One region of the Pseudomonas sp. NPDC090233 genome, then DNA from elsewhere that is predicted to be linked to it. Evidence: riboswitches for the same ligand, from Rfam matches in the RefSeq annotation. Region 1 holds a riboswitch; the other holds the start of a gene.
What was found. A riboswitch is a leader RNA that binds a small molecule or an ion and turns the genes downstream of it on or off. The one in region 1 is predicted to bind cobalamin.
Positions count from the first base shown of each region.

Region 2: another riboswitch for cobalamin. It lies ahead of ACIQUF_RS05245 (CbtB-domain containing protein); the one in region 1 lies ahead of ACIQUF_RS06720 (TonB-dependent receptor).

Region 1 is NZ_JBIVYQ010000002.1:485,534-488,931, reverse strand. Features, by position in the region: gene ACIQUF_RS06720 (TonB-dependent receptor) at 1-1,586, opposite strand, end outside; cobalamin riboswitch at 1,697-1,903, opposite strand; gene ACIQUF_RS06715 (ABC transporter ATP-binding protein) at 1,949-3,097, opposite strand; gene ACIQUF_RS06710 (ABC transporter permease) at 3,117-3,398, opposite strand, start outside.
Region 2 is NZ_JBIVYQ010000002.1:168,039-171,436, reverse strand. Features, by position in the region: gene cobM (precorrin-4 C(11)-methyltransferase) at 1-181, opposite strand, end outside; gene ACIQUF_RS05255 (cobalamin biosynthesis protein) at 204-614, opposite strand; gene ACIQUF_RS05250 (CbtA family protein) at 614-1,324, opposite strand; gene ACIQUF_RS05245 (CbtB-domain containing protein) at 1,334-1,519, opposite strand; cobalamin riboswitch at 1,625-1,848, opposite strand; cobalamin riboswitch at 1,991-2,200, shown strand; gene cobW (cobalamin biosynthesis protein CobW) at 2,299-3,366, shown strand; gene cobN (cobaltochelatase subunit CobN) at 3,370-3,398, shown strand, end outside.

The sequences.
Region 1 (3,398 bases):
CCGCGACCGTCCCAGAATCGCTGCTTGAGGCCCAGCTCGGTCTGTTTCGACTCGGTCAGGTCATAGTTCATCTGCGTCGGGCTGAGGCTGATCAGGTTGTTCACCCCGTCCTCGCTCGTCGAATACTGGCCGTACAGCGACAGGTTGTCGGTGGCCGCGAACACCAGCCCGGCGCGCCAGTTGCCGCCGTTCAGGCTGCGGTCACTGCGGGTGTCGTTGGTGAGGTTGTCGCGGTCGATGTGGTTCTGGTCGCGACGCACGCCGGTCACCAACGACAGGCGCTCGGTCAGTTGCAGGCGGTTTTCGGCGAACAGGGCGAAGGTGTGGGTGGTGGACAGGGTTTGTGGGCGTGTGGGCGAGTCGCTGTGGAAATACCCGGGCGCCGGCTGCCACGGGTCGACGTAGTCGCCACCCACATCGTTGTACGGCGAGTTGCTGTCGACGTTGAAGCGCACCTTGTTGTACTCGGTGCCGACCACGGTCTTGCTCGCCAGGCCGAACAGCGAATGGTCGAAGGTGAAGGTCTGGCGGTCGCCGATCTGCTCCTGGTTGTGTTTGATCTCCAGGTAGCTCTGGCGCAGCAGCTGCTCGCGGTCGGCGTCCCAGCTGTAGTCCTCGGCGTTGCGCCAGTGGCGGCGGCTCTTGATGTAGTAGAGCTGGTTGCTGGCGCTGAGCTGGTCGTTGATGGTCCAGTCGGTGGTGAAGCGGGTCCACTCGTCGTGGTAGCGCTGCTGGTCATTCTGGATGTTGTAGTTCTTCTTGCGCAGGCTGCTGCGATAGTGGCCGTCGATCAGCGGCGTGCCGTAGTAGTTGGCAGGCTCGGCGTCGCCACGCTCATGGGCCAGGGTGAAGCTCAGGTCGTCGCTGGCGTCGAAACGCAGCGCGGCGCTGAGGGCCAGGCTGCGCGAGTCGGTGCGGTCGACCCAGCCGTTGCCGGACTGCTGGTTGAGGGTAAGGCGATAGCTCAGGCGTTCGCTGAGGCTGCCGCCGCTGTCCAGGCCCAGTTGCTGGCGGTCCCAGGAGCCGTAGCCCAGGCGCAGGTGGTTGCGGATGTCGCCGCTGAAGGGCTTTTTCGGGATCACGTTGATTACCGCACCGGTGGCGCCTTCGCCATACAGCACCGAGGCCGGGCCCCGAATCACGTCGATGCGCTCGACCATCCACGGGTCGACCGGGAAGGTCTGGGTGCCGGCACCGGTATACAAGCGCGCGCCGTCGAACAGCGTCATCACCGAGCCGTGGCCGGTAAAGCCACGGGCCGAGAGGCCGGTGCCGCCATCGCCGGGGCTGCCGACGAAGGTGATGCCCGGCGAGCGGGTCACGGCGTCCTGCACGGTGAGGTTGTTGCGTTGCTGGATCTCTTCGGCGGTGAGGGTGCTGGTGCTGGCCGGGGTTTCCAGGGCGCTGAGGTTCAGCCGTGAGCCGGCCTGGGTCGGCGTGGCAAGGTCGACGTGCTGTTCGTCGCGGGTGTCGGTGATGGCTGTGGAGGGTAGCGCCAGGACGGCGTTGTCGTGGTCATCGGCCAGGGCTGGCAGGGCGACGGCCAGGCAGGCCGCCAGCGGCTGAAGCTTGAAGAAACGGGACATGTCTTTCCACTGACTGCAGGAATGAATGGATCCCGGTGGAAAACACGCAAAGGCACAACCGCGCACGCAGGCGCACACGCGGATACCGGCCTGCGCCCGCCCACCGCGGGTTGCCAAGTGAAGCTTCAGGCCGGTCTCCGGGCTTGCGAGGGTCATGACGCCTTCACCTTCCCATGCATGCGCACAGTGGTGTGTCGAAGGCCTCACTCGCTTACCGTTGCGGGGGCAGCGCCGGACTTGTCGTGGACCACGACGCACCGGCTTCCCGTTTCACCCTGCGCACGGCGGCGCAGGACACCTGAAACTGGCGCGCATCTGACCACTGGTCGGGGCGCGCGTCAATCATTTACCTGCCAAGGCGGTCAGTGTGCGCCGGCCGACTTGCTCAGGTCGCTTTCGGCCCATTCGGTGTAGATGCAGGCATCGGCCACCGCCCAGCGCACCTTCACGGTATCGCCCGGTTGCATTGGCATGCCGGCAGCCGACAGGGCCTTTACCGTCAGTTCTGTGCCGCCCGGTGTCATCACATGGCAGGTCTGGCTTTCGCCGAGGAACAGTACTTCGCCGACTTTTGCATCGACCTCGTTCCAGCCTGCGGGCAACGGTTCGCGCGCAGCCTGCTCGGTGGTCAGGGCCAGGGCTTTTTCCGGACGCACCATGATCAGCGCGTCCTGCCCGGCCGCCAGGCCAGGGGTCAGGCGGATCGCCACCGGTTGGCCTTCGAAGCTGCCGGCACCATGACTGCTGGCCTTGATGCGCAGGAAGTTCGAGTTGCCCAGGAACGAGGCGACGAAGGCATTCGGTGGGTTCTGGTACAGATCGTAACCGGTGCCCAGGCCAACGATCTTGCCGTGGCTGAAGATCGCGATGCGCTGGGACAGGCGCATGGCTTCTTCCTGGTCGTGGGTCACGTAGACGATGGTGATGCCCAGCCGGCGGTGCAGCTGGCGCAGTTCGTCCTGTAGGTCTTCGCGCAGCTTCTTGTCCAGCGCGCCGAGCGGCTCGTCCATCAACAGGATGCGCGGCTCGTACACCAGCGCCCGGGCAATCGCCACGCGCTGCTGTTGGCCACCGGACATCTGCGAAGGCTTGCGGTGGGCGAACTTCTCCAGTTGCACCAGCTTGAGCATGGCGTCGACCCGCTTGTTGATCTCGGCAGCGCCGAGCTTGCGGATGGCCAGCGGGAAGGCGATGTTGTCGCGTACGTTCAGGTGCGGGAACAGCGAGTAGCGCTGGAACACCATGCCGATGTCGCGCTTGTGCGGTGGCACGTTCACCAGCGACTGGCCGTCGACCAGGATCTCGCCGCTGCTGGGGGTTTCAAAACCGGCCAGCATCGACAGGGTGGTGGACTTGCCCGAGCCACTGGAACCAAGGAAGGTGAGGAACTCGCCGTCCTGGATTTCAAGGTCCAAATTGTCCACGGCGGTGAAGTCGCCGTAATGCTTGTTCAGGCCGCGCAGGCTGACCAGGGTCTTGTTGTGCGCGTTGTCTTTGATCACTGCACTCATTGTTGTTTTCTCCGCGCAATCAAGCGTTGACTTCGGTGCGCCGGCGCAAGGCGGCGGCGATGACCATGACCAGCAGCGACAGGCCGATCAGCAGCGTCGAGGCGACGGCGATCACCGGGCTCAGGTCCTGGCGCAAGGTGGTCCACATTTTCACGGGCAACGTCTGCAGGTCGGGGCTGGCCATCATCACGCTGAGCACCACCTCGTCCCATGACACCAGGAAGGCGAACAGACCGCCGGCGATCATCCCGGGGCGAATCGCCGGGAAGGTCACCTTGAAGATCGCCTGCAGGCGCGAGGC
Region 2 (3,398 bases), 320 kb from region 1:
TCTGTTCCAGATGCAATTCGGCGCTGTTGATGAGCGTTTCAGCCTGGTGGCCTTCGAGTACGGCGGCGGGTACCAGGGAGCCGGCGTAGATGATCACCGGGCATTGACGGATCAGGCGTTGTCCTTTGACCGTTATCAGCTCGGGGTCACCGGGGCCGGCGCCAATGAAGTAGACCGTCATGAAAAATCCTTGGATGTTGCGATTATTCGCCGCAGGCGAGGGCGAGGGTAGCGGCGCCGAGCGTTTGCCGTGGCACCCGTAGCTGGGTACTGCCGTGATTGAGGTGCGCCAGGGCCAGCGCCGTGCTCTCTGCAACCCCATAGCAGCCACTGTGGGCGAAGGCTTGCGCGGAGCGGTGGCTGAGCAAGGGCTCGAACGCCTGTAGCTGGGTGGCGTCGAAGATCACCAATGGCAGGTTGTGACGTTTGGCAAGTTGTCGCAGGCCACGCTCGTCGGCTTTTAAAGCGATGCTGGCGATGCCTTGCAAGGCTGACAGCGCCAGGCCATGGCTGTCCAGGGCTTGGCGCAGCAGGGTGTCGAGAACGTCCACTGGGCAGCCCCGGCGGCAACCGAAGCCGGCGTACAGCGCCAGCTGCGGCTGTTGGCAGGCCATCACGCTTGGCTTGAGCGGCGATACAACCAGGCACTGAGCAGTCCCAGGGCCAGCCAGAAGGCGGCGTTGGTCAGCCACGAAGCGATCTTGAACTGGGTTTCCAGTGCTTCAGGGGCCAGGCTTGCATGGACTTCGGGCTGCGGTGCACCGATGACATGGGGCATCACCAGCAATACCACGCCGAGCGCCTTGAGCAGCCAGTGCCGGGCAAATACCAGCAACGCCAGGCCGACGGCGGTGCTGGCAGCAGTACCGATCCACCAGCTCTGACGCAGGCCGAGGTCGGCGGCGGCAGTACCCGGAAGCTCAGGCGGCAGGCCCAGGGTGGGCGCCAGGCAGAACACGGCGAAGCCGGCCAGGCCCCACAGTGCGCCAGTGCTGACGCGGTTGGGTTCACGCAGGCTGTAAAGGGCAGCGAGTATCAGTGCGAAGCCGACGGCGACGACCAGGTTGCCACCGGTGGTGGAGAGGATGCGCTGCCAGCCATCTTCGGGCGACCAGGCCTCTTCGCTGTGTTCATGCCCACCCGCATGTTCATGGGCAACGGCTGCTTCACCGTCATGGCTGTGCTGCTCGACGGCAGGCGCCGCCGATTCGTAGGTTTCCGCCTGCAGAATCAACGGAGCCACCCAGAAACTTTGCAGCAGGGTAAGCAGCAAGGCTGCAAGCAGGCCGCTGAACCCGGCGGTGCGGGCAATGCGCTTGATCATGGGGCGGTCTCAGTGGCAGGGGAAGGCGGCGCTGTGGCGGGTATCGTGCGCGGCATTGTGCACGGCTTCGAGGTGCGAAAAACCGGCGAAGTAGACCAGGCACAGGCCCAGCAGGCTGGCGCCGGCGGCGATGACCACGCGCTGGCTGAGGGTGACGGGCGTGGCGATGGCGTGCTTGGTGCTGGTGATGGGCATGACGCTTTCCTCTGCTTTGCTTTTGTATGGGCAACGGGGCACAGGCGAGCGCGACAACCCCGGACCTCAAGGCCCAGGGGAATGCGACAGCGCCCGCCCACCGCGGGGTGTTCATGAACGCCAGGCCGGTCTCCGGGCTTGCGAGGAGGAGCAGGGCTCCTGGTAAAGCGTCACCTTCCCATGCCGTACTGCGTGGCACAGTGGTCCAGACGCTTCACTCGCTTACCGTTGCGGGGGCAGCACCGGATTTGTCGCACCCTGGTGAGGGCCTGCGACGCACCGGTTTCCCGTTTCACCCCCGTGGGGGCACCTGAACGCGAGGTGTAAGGAGAGCACGGGGGAGGGTTTGCGTCAATTGGCCGTAGGTAAACCGTAGGAGCGGATTCATCCGCGATGCGCCGCGTGGGCGGCGCTCGATCTCAAGAGCAATACAAATCTCAAGCCATGAGTTGACCATCCCGACCCCCCCGCGTAGCCTTGCCGCTTCGAGGTTCTTCGGCCACGCCGAAGCTAAGACGGGAACGCGGTACAAGCCGCGGCTGCCCCCGCAACTGTAAGCACCAAGACGGATCGACACAGCCACTGCGCCCAGGCGCGGGAAGGCGTCATCCCGCCAGCCCTGTTCAAAGAGGGGCCGGAACGGTGCAAGCCAGGAGACCTGCCTCGCGACGTTTTCGACTTTCAACCGGGCGGGGTGATCCGGTGGCGAACGAGCCCGGCCATCTGGCCTGCGGCTTTCGTCCCGCATGCCCGCGCCATCCTGCCAAGGGCAACGCGACATGAAAACACTGGCCAAGCTCCCCGTCACCATCGTCACCGGCTTCCTCGGCTCGGGCAAGACCACCTTGCTCCGGCACATGCTCGACAACGCCCAGGGCCGCCGCATCGCAGTCATCGTCAACGAATTCGGCGAGCTCGGTATCGACGGCGAAATCCTCAAGCAGTGCAGCATCGGCTGCACCGAGGAAGAGGCCAGCGGCCGCGTCTATGAGTTGGCCAACGGCTGCCTGTGCTGCACCGTGCAGGAAGAGTTCTTCCCGGTGATGCGCGAACTGGTGGCGCGCCGCGGCGACCTCGATCACATCCTCATCGAAACCAGCGGCCTGGCCCTGCCCAAGCCGCTGGTGCAAGCCTTCCAGTGGCCGGAAATCCGCAATGCCTGCACTGTTGACGCCGTCATTACCGTCGTCGACAGCCCAGCCGTAGCCGCCGGCACCTTCGCCGCCTACCCGGACCAGGTCGATGCCCAGCGCAAGCTCGACCCTAACCTGGACCATGAATCGCCCCTGCATGAGCTGTTCGCCGATCAGCTGGCCAGCGCCGACCTGGTGGTGCTGAACAAAGCCGACCTGATCGACGCCGAGGGCCTGGCCAAAGTACGCGCTGAGGTTGCCGAAGAACTGCCGCCAGCGGTCAAGGTGATCGAAGCCAGCAGCGGGCGCTTGCCGCTGGAAGTGCTGCTGGGCGTGGGCGCCGAGTCGGAGGCGCACATCGATGGCCGCCGTACGCACCATGACTCGCATCACGACGGCGACGATCATGACGATCACGACCATGACGCCTTCGACTCCATCTCCATCGACCTGCCTGAAGCTGACGAAGCCCTGTTGCTCGATGCGCTGACCCAGTTGGTGGTGGAGTTCGGCATCCTGCGCGCCAAGGGCTTCGCGGCCATCCCCGGCAAGCCGATGCGCCTGTTGGTGCAGGGTGTGGGCACCCGCTTCGACAAGCACTTCGACCGCGCCTGGCGTGCCGACGAACCGCGCATCACCCGCCTGGTGCTGATCGGCCAGGCCCTCGATGCCGTGCAACTGGAAGCGCGCCTGCGCCAAGCCCTGGGCGCCTGACTCATGCACCTGCTGCGGACCCAGCCCGGCGG